DNA from 2 places in the Pseudomonas sp. DTU_2021_1001937_2_SI_NGA_ILE_001 genome. Region 1 is predicted to be linked to the other one. Evidence: predicted binding sites of a transcription regulator. Region 1 holds the regulator's gene; the other holds the start of a gene.
What was found. Region 1 encodes sigma-54, which starts transcription at its own class of promoters, with help from an activator protein. Its sites were predicted from a motif close to ANTGGCATNNANNTTGCTNT; they were not measured.
Positions count from the first base shown of each region.

Region 2: the regulator sigma-54 is predicted to act here: its motif matches at 4,086-4,105, upstream of flgB (flagellar basal body rod protein FlgB).

Region 1 is NZ_CP135971.1:2,660,452-2,667,932, reverse strand. Features, by position in the region: gene RRX38_RS11440 (superoxide dismutase) at 1-377, shown strand, start outside; gene RRX38_RS11435 (HPr family phosphocarrier protein) at 593-865, opposite strand; gene rapZ (RNase adapter RapZ) at 881-1,744, opposite strand; gene ptsN (PTS IIA-like nitrogen regulatory protein PtsN) at 1,747-2,211, opposite strand; gene hpf (ribosome hibernation-promoting factor, HPF/YfiA family) at 2,224-2,532, opposite strand; gene RRX38_RS11415 (RNA polymerase factor sigma-54) at 2,643-4,136, opposite strand; gene lptB (LPS export ABC transporter ATP-binding protein) at 4,292-5,017, opposite strand; gene lptA (lipopolysaccharide transport periplasmic protein LptA) at 5,018-5,563, opposite strand; gene lptC (LPS export ABC transporter periplasmic protein LptC) at 5,550-6,122, opposite strand; gene kdsC (3-deoxy-manno-octulosonate-8-phosphatase KdsC) at 6,149-6,688, opposite strand; gene RRX38_RS11390 (KpsF/GutQ family sugar-phosphate isomerase) at 6,688-7,481, opposite strand, start outside.
Region 2 is NZ_CP135971.1:1,992,315-1,999,795, forward strand. Features, by position in the region: gene RRX38_RS08310 (flagellar basal body rod protein FlgF) at 1-298, opposite strand, end outside; gene RRX38_RS08315 (hypothetical protein) at 608-772, shown strand; gene flgE (flagellar hook protein FlgE) at 1,086-2,450, opposite strand; gene RRX38_RS08325 (flagellar hook assembly protein FlgD) at 2,479-3,171, opposite strand; gene flgC (flagellar basal body rod protein FlgC) at 3,185-3,628, opposite strand; gene flgB (flagellar basal body rod protein FlgB) at 3,632-4,042, opposite strand; gene cheR (protein-glutamate O-methyltransferase CheR) at 4,349-5,176, opposite strand; gene RRX38_RS08345 (chemotaxis protein CheV) at 5,215-6,147, opposite strand; gene flgA (flagellar basal body P-ring formation chaperone FlgA) at 6,223-6,981, shown strand; gene flgM (flagellar biosynthesis anti-sigma factor FlgM) at 7,143-7,460, shown strand.

The DNA of each region.
Region 1 (7,481 bases):
CCAACCACTCGCTGTTCTGGACCGTGATGAAGCCCCAGGGCGGTGGCCAGCCAAGCGGTGTGCTGGCCCAGGCCATCGATACGCAACTGGGCGGCTTCGAAGCCTTCAAGAGTGCGTTCACCGACGCGGCGGTCAAGCGCTTCGGCAGCGGCTGGGCCTGGCTGAGCGTTACCCCAGAGAAAAAACTGGTGGTCGAGCACAGCGCGAACCAGGACAGCCCGCTGATGCACGGCAACACGCCGATCCTGGGCCTGGATGTCTGGGAGCACGCCTACTACCTGAAGTACCAGAACCGCCGCGCCGAATACATCGGTGCCTTCTACAACGTCATCAATTGGGATGAAGTGGCGCGCCGCTACCAGGCAGCGCTGGGCTGATGCTCGTGGTGGAAAAAGCCGCGCAGGGTAGAGGTTCAAGTACTGCGGGCGTGCGTCTCAAGCGCTTGCGCCGGGTTCTGGGCAGCCTGTTGTTGTTTGGCGGAGTTGTCCTGCTGGTGGCCCACGCGGTCACATGGCTGGGTGCCTAGACGCCCAGGCGATCACGAAAAAGGGGATACCGTGTGGCATCCCCTTTTTTGTGCTCGCTGGCGTGGTCACTCGCCTTCATCGAACTTGTTGTTGATCAGCTCGACCAGGCCATCGAGAGCCTGCTCGTCCTGTTCGCCTTCGGCGAACAGGTGGATGTCGGTGCCCTTGCCAGCGGCCAGCATCATGACGGCCATGATGCTCTTGCCGTCCACCAGGCTCTCCGGCGAGCGGCCGACCTTGATCTGGCAGGGGAACTTGCCGGCCACGCCGACGAACTTGGCAGCGGCCCGGGCGTGCAGGCCCAGTTTGTTGATGATGGTGATTTGACGAACGGGCATCGCAGTGAAAGTCCTTCAGCTGAGGTCGCGGTGACGGACCTGAACGTTCTTGAGTGTTTGTTGCAGGATCTGGCCCAGGCGTTCGGTCAGGTAGACCGAGCGGTGGTGCCCGCCGGTGCAGCCAATGGCAATGGTGACATAGGAACGGTTGCTGGCCGCGAAGCGCGGCAGCCATTTGTTCAGATAGGCGAAGATGTCCTGGAACATCTCTTCTACGTCTGGCTGCGCTGCCAGGTACTCGGCCACCACCGGGTCCAGACCGGAATGCTCGCGCAGCTCCGGCTTCCAGTAAGGGTTGGGCAGACATCGCACGTCGAACACCAGATCGGCATCCACCGGCATGCCGCGCTTGAAGCCGAAGGATTCGATGAGAAACGCGGTGCCGGGTTCCGGCTTGTTCAGCAGGCGCAACTTGATGGTGTCGCGCAGCTGGTAAAGGTTCAGGTGCGTGGTGTTGATCTTCAGGTCGGCCAGGTCGACGATCGGGCCGAGCAGCAGGCTCTCGTCGTGGATGGCTTCGGCCAGGGAGCGCTGCGAGCTGCTCAACGGATGGCGGCGACGGGTTTCCGAAAAACGCTTGAGCAGGGTGGCATCATCGGCGTCCAGGTAGAGCACGTCGCACTGGATATGTCGGGCGCGGAGTTCTTCCAGGATCTGCGGAAAGCGGCTCAGATGGCTGGGCATGTTGCGCGCGTCGATCGAGACCGCCAGCAGCGGCTCGGTCTGTTCGGTGTTGAGCAGTGCGCGTTCCGCCAGCTCGGGCAGCAGGCCCGCTGGCAGATTGTCGACGCAGTAGAAACCGTTGTCTTCCAGCATGTCGAGCGCAGTGCTCTTGCCGGAACCGGAACGACCACTGACGACGATCATGCGCGGGCTCATGGTCAATGGCCCTTGAGTTCTTTCAGCACTGCCTGGTACAGCGCATCGCTGCTTGGCGCGGCGCGCAGCTGCCGGCGGACCTCGTCGCGGTCGAGCATGCTGGCGATCTGGCGCAGCAGTTCGAGGTGCTCGTTGGTGGCAGCCTCGGGGACCAGCAGCACGAACAGCAGGTCGACGGGCGCGCCGTCGATGGCGTCGAAGTCGACCGGGGTTTCCAGGTGCAGCACCGCACTGACCGGCGATGAGCAGTTGGCGAGGCGGCAGTGGGGAATGGCAATGCCATTGCCAAAGCCCGTGGAGCCGAGCTTTTCACGGGCCACGAGGCTTTCGAATACGGTATTGGCTTCGAGTTGCGGTACTTCACGGCCGATCAGGTTGGCAATCTGTTCGAGTACGCGCTTCTTGCTGCCGCCCGGCACGTTCACCAGGGAACGGCCGGGGGTCAGGATATCTTCAAGTCGGATCATGGGTCGGGTGTGTTAGCGAGCGGTCGCACCCTTGAGGATGCTTTGCTGCTTTTCCTTGTGCTTGAGCAATTGTCTGTCGAGCTTGTCGGTGAGCAGGTCGATGGCCGCATACATGTCGTCATGTTCGGCGTTGGCCACCACTTCACCACCAGGGATATGCATCGTGGCTTCGATTTTCTGTTTCAGCTTCTCGACCGTCATGGTGACCTGGACATTGGTGATCTTGTCGTAATGTCCTTCGAGTTTCTTGAGTTTGAGCTCCACATATTCGCGCAGGGGCTTGGTCACTTCCAGTTGGTGTCCACTGATGTTGACTTGCATACTGCTCTCTCCTTTGCCTGTGCATAAGAGGCAGGCCGTGCCTGCCACTGGAACGCTTTGGCCGGGTTCGGCTGCGATCGAGCTCGGGATCGCCGCCTGAACCCCATCGGTCACATCAGCCGCTTGCGCTCGCTGGAGGGTGCAATGCCCAGCGATTCGCGGTACTTGGCGACGGTGCGACGGGCGACTTGAATGCCTTGTGCCTCCAGTAAACCAGCGATCTTGCTGTCACTCAATGGCTTTTTCTGATTTTCCGCGGCCACCAGTTTCTTGATGATGGCGCGGATCGCCGTGGACGAGCATTCGCCGCCTTCGGAGGTGCTGACGTGGCTGGAGAAGAAGTATTTCAACTCGTATATGCCGCGTGGCGTATGCATGAACTTCTGCGTGGTGACCCGGGAAATGGTCGATTCGTGCATGCCTACCGCTTCGGCGATGTCGTGCAGGACCAGCGGTTTCATGGCTTCGTCGCCGTACTCCAGGAAGCCGCGCTGGTGCTCGACGATCTGCGTGGCGACCTTCATCAGCGTTTCGTTGCGGCTCTGCAGGCTCTTGATGAACCAGCGCGCTTCCTGCAACTGGTTGCGCATGAAGGTGTTGTCGGCGCTGGTGTCGGCGCGGCGTACGAAACCGGCGTACTGCGGGTTGACGCGCAGGCGTGGCACCGCCTCCTGGTTCAGCTCCACCAGCCAGCGGTCGCTGTCCTTGCGCACGATCACGTCAGGCACCACGTACTCCGGCTCGCTGGACTCGATCTGCGAACCAGGGCGGGGGTTGAGGCTCTGCACCAGTTCGATGACCTGGCGCAGTTCGTCTTCCTTGAGCTTCATGCGCCGCATCAGCTGCGAATAGTCGCGACCGCCGAGCAGGTCGATGAAGTCGCTGACCAGGCGCTGGGCTTCGCTCAGCCAAGGGGTCTTGGCGGGCAGCTGGCGCAGTTGCAGCAACAGGCATTCGCCGAGGGTGCGCGCCCCCACCCCGGCCGGTTCGAACTGCTGGATGCGATGCAGCACGGCCTCGATCTCATCGAGCTCGATATCCAGCTCCGGGTCGAAGGCTTCCAGCAGTTCGTCGAGGGATTCTTCCAGGTAGCCCTGGTCGTTGATGCAGTCGATGAGGGTGACGGCGATCAGGCGATCGGTGTCGGACATCGGTGCGACGTTGAGCTGCCAGAGCAGATGGCTTTGCAGGCTCTCGCCGACCGAGGTGCGGGTGGTGAAGTCCCAGTCATCGTCGTCGCTGCTGGGCAGGCTGCTGGCACTGGTCTGGTAGATGTCTTCCCAGGCGGTGTCGACCGGCAGCTCATTGGGGATGCGCTCGTTCCAGTCGCCTTCCTCGAGGTTGTCCACCGTGGTGGCGGTTTCCTGGAAGGTCGGTTCCTGTGGCTCGCTGGTCACCTTGTTCTCGACGTTGTCCGCCATGGGGTCGGAATTGTCGAAGTCGTCGCCTTCTTCCTGGCGTTCCAGCATCGGGTTGGATTCCAGCGCTTCCTGGATCTCTTGTTGCAGATCCAGGGTCGAGAGCTGAAGCAAGCGGATGGCCTGTTGCAGCTGCGGCGTCATCGTCAGCTGCTGGCCCATTCTCAAGACTAGCGATGGTTTCATGGCAGTTGCTCAACACCTTCATTCGCCGGCGCCGGAGAGCGCCATCCACTACAGGGCGCCTGGGCGCCGCCTTATAAGCAAATTATATGCCTGAAGCCCGAGTGCTTGCCTAGAGCGTCATGACAAATAATCTGTTGTCAACAGCCTGAGCGCTGTCAGAGGCGGAATTCGTGGCCCAGGTAAACCTCTTTCACCAGCTGGTTGGCCAGGATGGTCTCGGCATCGCCTTCGGCGATCAGCTGGCCGTCGTTGACGATGTAGGCGGTTTCGCAGATGTCCAGGGTCTCACGCACGTTGTGGTCGGTGATCAGGACACCGATGCCCTTGGCCTTGAGGTGATGGATGATCTGCTTGATGTCGCCGACCGAAATCGGGTCTACACCGGCGAAGGGTTCGTCGAGCAGGATGAACTTCGGCGAGGTGGCCAGGGCGCGGGCGATCTCCACGCGGCGGCGTTCACCACCGGACAGGCTCATGCCGAGGCTGTCGCGGATGTGGGTGATGTGGAATTCCTGCAGGAGGCTTTCCAGTTCCTTGCGGCGGGCGGCGGCATCGAGTTCCTTGCGGGTCTCGAGGATCGCCATGATGTTGTCGGCCACGCTCAGCTTGCGGAAGATCGAGGCTTCCTGTGGCAGATAGCCGATGCCGGCACGGGCGCGGCCGTGCATGGGCTGGTGACTGACGTCCAGGTCGTCGATCAGTACGCGGCCCTGGTCGGCCTGGACCAGGCCGACAATCATGTAGAAGCAGGTCGTCTTGCCGGCGCCATTGGGGCCCAGCAGGCCGACGATCTGACCGCTGTCGATGGACAGGCTGACATCGCGTACGACCTGGCGGCTCTTGTAGCTCTTGGCCAGGTGCTGGGCTTTAAGCGTCGCCATTTACTGCGCCTTCTGCTGCTGTTCGGTTTTCTTTTTCGGCTGGATGACCATGTCGATGCGCGGACGTGGCGCGGTGACCTGGTTGCCTGTGGCGCGGCCGGCACTGACGACCTGGCGCACGGTGTCGTAGACGATCTTCTCGCCTTCGGAGGTGTTGCCGTCGTTGATGACCTTGGCCTTGTCGATCAGCACGATGCGATCCTGCGCCGCGTAGTACTGGATGGTGACGGCATAGGCCTGGACGATGGGCTTGTCCACCGCGGGCTTCTGCTCGTAATAGGCCAGGTTGCCCACCGAAGTGAACACGTCGACTTCGCCCTGGGCATTGCGGGTGATGGTCACGGTGTTGCCGGTGATCTTCATCGAGCCCTGGGTGATGATTACGTTGCCTTTATAGGTGGCGATGCCTTTTTTGTCGTCCAGCTGCGCGTCGTCGGACTGGATGTGGATCGGCTGATCACGGTCGGTCGGCAGGGACCAGGCGCTCGCGCTTCCCAGTGCTGCGCCCAGGCCGAGCAATAAAGGGAGGGTTTTAACGAGCGTCATACTGTCCTCTTACTTTGGACAACAGGTCCATCCTGCCGTCTTTCAAATAGGCTTTCATCCCGACCGCCGTGCTGACACCGCCGGCGGCGTCGATTTTAACGGCTTGCTCGGTCTGCGCATATTGCTTCTGTGGGAATACAGTCATCCGACTGCTGGTGATGATGGTCGCGCGTTGCTTTTCATCGGTGCGCGCCACGCGAACGTTGTCGATCAGCTCCACCTGGTCCCCGGAGGGCGAGACCTCGGCACGGGTACTCTGCACATGCCAGGGGTAGAGCGTGCCACGGTACATCTGCAGGTCCGGGGTGGTCACCAGGGACACCTCGGTGGCCTTCAGGTGCTCGACCTTGTCGGCGGTCATCTCGTACTGGACCTTGCCGTCGGGCAGGTACTGCACGCTGCGCGCATTGATGACGTAATAGTCGATGGCCGTGTCGTCGGCCACTTGTGCCGGCTGGTCCATGAAACTTTCCGGGCTGACGTTCCAGTAGCCGGCTGCAGCCAGCAGCAGGGCGAGAGCGCCGAGAACCAGGTAAGTGCGGATCTTTTTGCTGAGCATATGCGGCTTCTATAAAAAGACGGTTTCTACAGATAAGCGGCCAGGGCGGCATCCAGCTTGCCCTGGGCAGCGAGAATCAGTTCGCAGAACTCGCGTGCGGCACCTTCGCCACCGCGAGCCTGGGTCACGCCATGGGCGTGCTGGCGAACGAAGGGCGCGGCATTGGCCACGGCCATCCCCAAACCGACGCGGCGGATCACCGGCAAGTCTGGCAGATCGTCACCCAGGTAGGCGACTTCTTCGTAGGTCAGGTTCAGTTCGCCAAGCAGCTGGTCGAGTACCACCAGTTTGTCTTCGCGGCCCTGGTACAGGTGCGCGATGCCGAGATTCTTCGCTCGGCGCTCGACCACCGGTGTCTTGCGTCCGCTAATGATAGCCGTTGTGACACCCGAAGCGATGAGCATCTTGATGCCCTGGCCGTCGAGGGTGTTGAAGGTCTTGAATTCGCTGCCGTCTTCCAAGAAGTACAGACGGCCGTCGGTCAGTACTCCATCGACGTCGAAGACTGCCAGGCGGATGCGTTGGCCGCGTTGCTGCAATTGTTCGTTCACTGCGTGATTCTCCATTACATCACCCCGGCTCTGACCAGGTCCTGCAGGTTGAAGGCGCCCACCGGGCGATCTTCCTGGTCGACGACGATCAGTGCGTTGATCTTGTGATCTTCCATGATCTTCAGCGCCTCGGCGGCGAGCATCTCGGCGCGCACCGTCTTGCCGTGCACGGTCATCACCTGGTCGATGCTGGCCTGGCGGATGTCCAGGGCGCGGTCCAGGGTGCGGCGCAGGTCGCCGTCGGTAAATATTCCGGCCAGGCGGCCGTCGGGTTCGACGATGGCGGTCATGCCCAGGCCCTTGCGGGTCATTTCCAGCAGGGCGTCGCGCAGCGAGGTGCCGCGCGGGACGCTGGGCAGGGTGTCACCGCTGTGCATGACGTGTTCGACCTTGAGCAGCAGGCGCCGCCCCAGCGCACCGCCGGGGTGCGAGAAAGCGAAATCCTCGGCGGTGAAGCCACGCGCTTCGAGCAGTGCGACAGCCAGTGCGTCGCCCATCACCAGGGCGGCGGTGGTCGAGGAGGTCGGTGCCAGGTTCAGCGGGCAGGCTTCCTGTTCGACGCGCGCATTGAGGTTGACGTCGGCGGCCTTGGCCAGGGTCGACTCCGGATTGCCGGTCAGGCTGATCATGCGGATGCCCAGGCGCTTGATCAGCGGCAGCAGGGTGACGATCTCGCTGGTGGTTCCAGAATTGGACAGGGCCAGAATGATATCGTCACGCGTGATCATCCCCATGTCGCCATGGCTGGCTTCGGCAGGGTGGACGAAGAACGCCGGGGTTCCGGTGCTGGCCAGGGTGGCGGCGATCT
Region 2 (7,481 bases), 670 kb from region 1:
TATAGGCTTCGCCGCCATCGGGAGTCTGAACGGCGATCCAGCCATCACCCTTCACCGCAATATCCAGGTCGCGACCGGTCTCGATCAGCGGCCCGCCGGAAAGATCGGTGCCTGGCCGCTCGCTCATGGCATAGGCACGCGACGGCATGACCTCACCGAACACCGGCATGGAACGCGCCTGTTCGAAGTCACGTTGAAAACCGGTGGTGGATACGTTCGCCAGGTTGTTGGCACGTACCTTCTGCGCCAGGGCGTTTTCCGAGGCCCCGCTCATCGCGACGTAAAGCAACTTGTCCACAGTCTGTCTCCTCCGACAGGCACTTGCCGCCTGTAGCTGTACTGAAACAGGCAAAGCAATTTTTGAACCAACTTTCCAAGCCCGCTGAAAATACGCCAACCCCCAGCATTCACGGGCGCTTGCGAGAAAGTGGCAATATGCCTCCACTCACGCAGCGGCGAAGTCCTGCCGCCCCGCGACAGGAATCAGCCTACGGGCCGCCAAAAAAACTGCGCGACTCGGCTTTGCCATTGCCAGAACGGTGTTTTATCGTGTTGGCATCGCAACCTTGAGGGCATCGACATGCGATTCCCCATACCCATCACCACCATGTTCAGCACTGCCCTGCTTTGCGCCGCCCTTGTCACCGAGGCTGCCCCTGCCCGCTATTACAAATGGCAAGGCGCCGACCGCGTGGTGTGCGCTCAGACCAGCCCAGGCTGGGGCTGGAAACGCCTGAACGGCTCCTATGTGAAGTCCGACTGCTCGATCTGAGCCTCCTTGAAACCAATACTGATCGATTGGATCGTTGGAGCGAGCTTGCTCGCGATGGCTGCGTCACGTTTACAACAGATGCATGGGTTTTGCCGGCCTCTTCGCGAGCAAGCTCGCTCCAACAAAAGTCAGATCAGCCCCTAACTGACCAGCATTGGCTTTAGCCGCGAAAGCCCCAGGAAATTCAGCGCACCTGCTGTGAACATGCGGTCGCTTCGCGGCTAAAGCCGCTCCTACCCGGTGAACCGAGCAGTATTGGTCCTTAAACAAAAAACCCCTGCAACAAGGCAGGGGTTTTTCGGTAGAGCCGCTATCAGGTCATCTGGATAGTGGTCTGCATGATGGTGCTCTGGGTGGAAATGGTCTTGGCGTTGGCCTGGTAGTTGCTCTGCGCCTTGATCAGGTTCACCAGCTCGGCGGTCAGATCGACGTTGGAGTCTTCCAGCGCCTGGCCGGTGATGTAACCCAGGGTGCCGCTTTGCGGCGTACCGCTCACCGGCACGCCGGAGGAGAAGGTTTCACGCCAGTTGGTACCACCCGCCGAAGCCAGGCCTTGCACGTTGGCGAAGCTGGTCAGCGACACCTGGCCAATCACCTTGGATTGGCCGTTGGTGTAGGTGGCGAACATGTTGCCGGTGGCGTCGATGCTCAGGGCGCTGATCTGGCCGGTGGCATAGCCGTTCTGGCTCTGGGTGACCAGTCCGGAAACCGAGGCGGTCTGAGTGATGCCAGTCATGTCCAGGCGAATGGACGAAGCTGCGCCAGTGGAGTCTACCGGACCAGAGGCACCGTTGGCGGCCCAGACTACGGCAGGCGTAGTGGCAGTCTGAACGCCCGGCACCCAGTTCTTGATGGAAAAAGTCCCGTCGGTATTGAACTCGACGTTAGTACCACTGGTGGGCACCCCAGTACCACTGAGGATCAGCTTGCCCGCCGCATCGAAGGTCAGCGAGACCTTGTCGTCGGTCAGCGCAGAACCGGTAGGGTTGGCTGCCGGATCGGAGATAATCCGCCCATCGATCAAGCTGTACATGTCCCAGGTGTTGACACCGGTCTTGACGAAATAGCTTTCCAGCTTGTGCGCGTTACCCTGGGAGTCATACACCGGTGTATCGTACTTGAGGTTGTAGCTCTTGGTATCGGTCGGATCGAACGTAGCGATCGAAGGCACCGCCGTCGTGGTGTTCAGGTTCGCCACGTTGGTGATGGCCGTGGTCACGCTCGGCGCCAGGTTGGAAGAATCGACACGCAGATTCGACAGCGTACCAACCACTACACTGCCGTTCTCGTCGACGTTGTAGCCCTGCAGGTTCATACCCGAGCTGTTGACGACGAAACCATCCTTGTCAGTGTGAAAGGCACCAGCACGAGTGTAGAGCTTCTCGCCGTTATTGCTCAGCTGGAAGAAACCGTTGCCGTTGATGGCCAGGTCCAGGCTATTGCCGGTACCGGTAGTCAGGTTGCCCTGCTGGAACTGCTGAGCCACCGCACCCACGACCACGCCGCTACCGCTGTTGACGTTACCGGAGGTGCCGCGAATGGATTGCGCGTACTGGTCCTGGAATTCGGTACGGGACGCCTTGAACCCCGTCGTCGCGACGTTGGCAATGTTGTTGCCGGTCACGTCCAGACTCTTGTTCGCTGCGTAGAGCCCACTCAGGCCGATATTGAATGACATTTACCACTCCTCGCCGTTTGGTCGGCTCTTACAATCCGATGGTCTGTACTTTGGACAGCGCGATACTGCTACCGCCTGCCAGATTAAGGGTCATGTCCGAACCACTGGCGGCGGTCGTCACGCTATTGACGGTGGCCGGCAGGTAGGTGGTCAGGGCAGTGCCGGTCCCACTGATCGAGGCATTGGCCTTGAACGTGTAATTACCTGCCGCCAGGGCAGCACCGTCGCTTCCCGTGCCATCCCAGGTGAAGCTCTGGGTACCTGCCGATTGAGCACCCAGGTCGATGGTATCGACCAGGTTGTTGTCGGCGTCGTAGACACTGATGGTGGTCGATGCGCTGGAAGCAGGCAGCACCACCGAACCGGTAAGCCCCTTGGCCGGATCCAGATAGACAGTACCGGTATCCACAGTGACCGAGCGCCCCACCAGCGAAGAAGCCTGCAGTGCCTGCGAAGACTTGTAGCTGGTAGCGATGGCATCCACCGACGAAGTCAGGTTCTGCATGCTTTCCAGGCTGCTGAACTGCGCCAGCTGCGAGACGAACTCGGTGTTGTCCTGGGGATCCAGCGGGTTCTGGTTCTTCATCTGGGTCACGAGCAATTGCAGGAATGCATCCTTGCCCAGTGCGCTGGTCCCGGTCTTCTGCTCGCTCTTGGCGGAGGAAGTCGGGTTCTGCAGCGAGTTGACGAAGTTTTTCGAAACGTCGTTTTCAACGGCCATGTTCTACCGCTCCTTACTGACCGAGGGTCAAGACTTTCTGCATCATCGTCTTGGCGGTGTTCATGATTTCCACGTTGGTCTGGAACGACCGGCTGGCGGAGATCATGTCGGCCATTTCCTCGACGACATTGACATTGGGGTAGTAGACGTAGCCGTTCTGGTCGGCCGATGGATGATCGGGCTCGTAGCGCGCCTCGAGATTGGAAGGATCCTCAATGATGCCCGCCACCTGCACACCCTGCCCGGCCTGTCCCTGATCCTGGAACAGCGAGCCACCGGAGATCGACTGCTGACCCTGCAGCACGGTGGCGAACACCGGGTGACGGGCACGGTAGGTCTGATCCAGGCTCGAAGACACGGTCTCGGCGTTGGCGATGTTACTGGCCGTGGTGTTCAGACGCGTGGTCTGGGCACTCATGGCGCTACCGGCAATGTTGAATACATTGGACAGTGACATGGATTACTCTCCGCGAAGGGCCGAGACCAGCCCCTTGAACTTGCTGTTGAGCAGCGTGAAGCTGGCCTGGAAACCCATGGCGTTCTCGGTGTAGTTGGCCTGTTCGACCTGAGCATCGACGGTGTTCTGGTCCAGCGACGGCTGCGACGGCGTGCGATACATCAGCACCCCCTCGTTGTCACCGCCCATGCCCTGGGCTTCGATATGACGGCTATTGGTGGTGTTCAGGGCGAACTGACCCTTGCTGGCCTTCTCGCTCTCGGCCGCCAGTACCGCAGAGAACTCCAGGTCACGTGCCTTGTAGTTCGGGGTATCGGCGTTGGAGATGTTGTTGGCCAACACCTCTGCACGTTGCGCACGATAGCTCAGGGCTTTTTCGTGGATACCAAGCGCTTTATCGAAGCTGATGCTCATGTCGGGAAACCTTTCCGGTTGACCTGATGTTCGTGCAATGGAGAAAGCAATCAGCGTGCCACTTCCTGAAACCCTTGATTTACAGGGCCTGCACCGCCACTCCACGGCAGTGATGCCAGAAAAGCGGCAAGTCTTTTCCCCTGCACACGAGGAAGGCGGCAAGACGGGTGCCGTTTTTTTGCCAGTGCCACTGCCGCCCTTGCCCGCACCCAGAAACGAAGACGGGAGCGAAACCGGCGCCTCTTTCGAGGACGGTGTCGCTCCCGCGCAAGCTTCCGGTACGACCCGGAAGCAGCCATGTCGTGATTACTTGGCCTTGTAGATGATCCCTGGACTGCACTGCACCATCTGGTAATGGTCCGGCAAGCCGTTGAGCGCCTCCGATGCCCCCAGGAACAGGTAGCCACCCGGCTTGAGCACACCATGAATGCGCAACAGGATGTCTTTCTTCACCTCGGCGGAGAAGTAGATCAGCACGTTGCGACAGAACACGATATCGAACTTGCCCAGGCTGGCGTAGCTGTCGAGCAGGTTGATCGGGCGGAACTCCACGCGATTCTTGATCGGCGCCTTGACTGCCCAGCGCCCGGGACCCTTGGTGTCGAAATAGCGCTGCAGCCGCTCGCTCGACAAACCACGACCGATGGCCAGGCTGTCGTACTCGCCGGTCTTGCAGTTGTTGAGCATGGCGCTCGACAGGTCGGTGGCCACGATCTGCACACCGGACTTGAGCTGACCCGGATTGCTGCGTTCGAACTCATCGATGGACATCGACAACGAGAACGGCTCCTGCCCCGAAGAGCAGGCAGCCGACCAGATCCGCAGACGCTGGCCGGGGCTGGCCTTGATCTGCTCGGGCAATACCTTGTTCTTGAGCACCTCGAACGGGTAGGTATCACGAAACCACAAGGTTTCGTTGGTGGTCATGGCATCGATCACCTGCTCGCGCAAACCGCCGCGAGGCTGCGACTGGATCCGCTGCACCAACTCGCCCAGGGACTTGATGCCCTGCTGTTCCATCAGCTTGTTGAGACGGCTTGAAACCAGGTACTGCTTGTTCTCGCCCAGCAGGATGCCACAGGCTTTTTCCAGAAAGACCCGGAACTGTTCAAAATCCAAATTACCCGTAGACAAGGTGCCGCCTCTCAAATCATGTGAACACCAGGGAAACCCTAGCTTTGGTCTGCTGCCTTGATCCTCGCGACCACACGGGCCGCCAGATCGTCAGGGCGGAATTTCGCCAGGAAATCGTCAGCCCCCACTTTCTTCACCATCGCCTGGTTGAACACCCCCGACAACGAGGTATGCAAGGTGATGTGCATGTTCTTCATGCGCGGATCGCTGCGGATGGCTGCCGTCAAGGTATAGCCATCCATCTCCGGCATTTCAATGTCGGAAATCATCATGAGGAATTCTTCCTCGGGATTCTTGCCCTCGGCGAGCATGCCCTGCAGGTAATCCAGCGCCTGGCGCCCGTCGTTGAGCGCGACCACTTCCACGCCCACGGTTTCCAGGCAGCGGCTGACCTGCTTGCGCGCCACGGAGGAGTCGTCGACTGTCAGCACACGCAGTGAAACCGCCTTGTGCTGGGTCGCTTCGTCGACCAGACCCGCCGACACCGATTCGGTGATGGGCGCCACCTCGGCGAGGATCTTCTCCACGTCGATGATTTCCACCAACTGGTTATCGACCCGCGTCACCGCCGTGAGGTAGTGATCGCGACCGGTGCCCTTGGGTGGTGGATGAATCTCTTCCCAGTTCATGTTGACGATGCGTTCGACCGAATGCACCAGGAAGCCCTGCACCTTGGTGTTGTACTCGGTGATGATCACGAAGGAATTCTGCAGGGAAATCATTCCGGCCGAACCGGTGGCCATGGCCAGGTCCATGATCGGGATGGTGCCGCCGCGGATGTTCGCCACGCCACGCACGATCCTGCTCGACTTCGGCATGATGGTGAGCTTGGGGCATTGCAGTACTTCTTTGACCTTGAACACGTTGATGCCGTAGAGCTGGTTGCCTTGCAGACGAAACAACAGCAACTCCAGGCGATTCTGCCCCACCAGCTGCGTGCGCTGGTTAACTGAATCCATCACTCCTGCCATGCCCTGCCCCCTTTCAGCCATCGTTCACCACGTACCAGGCTTGGCAAGCGGCACGGGCCTTGCTTTTTATACGTCATGAACGCCAAGACGACAATTTTTCGACACGCTGCATTAGAAACCCGCAAATGGCTGGGCGCAATCGCCCTGCTTTGCCTTTTCTTCGTAGCGGCACCCGGCAAGGCGGACAACTTCACCCTGCCTGAACAACTTATCGGCGCGACTCAGGGATTTCTTGAGTACAGCGTGCAAGAGTATTTATCGAGCGGCCAGATCGAGGGGCGCTACGAGATCAGCGTCAAGCAACTGGACCCGCGGATGCGCCTGGCACACTGTGACAAGGATTTGACAGCATCGATGGAAAGCGCGCGCCCCATCGGCCGAGTGTCGGTCCGAGTGCGCTGCGAAGGTTCATCGCCATGGACCGTGTACGTCCCCGCTCAGGTGCAGTTGTTCCGCGAGGTGGTGACCACCTTGCGCCCCCTCAAGCGCGGCACGGTGTTGAGCGAGCAGGACGTCGCCCTGCGTGAACGGGATATCGGCACGCTCGGCCTGGGCTACCTGACGGCGGTCGATCAGGTGGTGGGGCAGAAACTGACCCGACCAACGGTCGTCGACCAGGTACTGGCGCCCAACTTTCTCGAACAGCCCGCCATGGTGCGCAAAGGCGACCATGTAGTAATCATCGCGCGCAGCAACAGCCTGGCCGTGCGCATGCCCGGCGAAGCCTTGTCTGACGGGGGTTTCAATGAACAGATCCGGGTTCGAAACCTGAATTCGCAGAAGGTGATAAAGGCCAACATCACCGGCCCTGGGCAGGTTGAGGTCGCCATGTAGCAAGGATTGATGCTGGTACAACCGGGTGGTTTTTCTTAGACTGCGGAGCATTTTCAGCGGTGTGCTGTCTGTTTTTCAGGCATCTGGTGGATTGAGCCTAAAGTTCTGCCAGGGGTGGCCGAAAACAAGGCAAGCGTCCAGACACCCAGAGGTAAAAGATCATGCCCATAGACTTCAGTCGACTAGGAAATTCACAGCCAGTGAGCGGGACTTCCCGCACCGGCAGTACCAAGGAAACCGGCAAGGCCGATGCGCAATCGCCTGTCGGTGCATCCGCTGACGTGAAAAGCGCCGGCGAATCCGTACACCTGAGCAGTGAGGCTCAACAGTTGCAGAGTATCACCGACAAGCTGCGTGACCTGCCGACCGTCAACAGTGCTCGCGTAGCCGAGCTCAAACAGGCGATTGCAGACGGCAGCTACAAGGTGGACAGCAACCGCCTGGCCGGCAAACTGCTCAATTTCGAAGCCCTTCGCTAATCGCGCGGGACCTTCAGGACG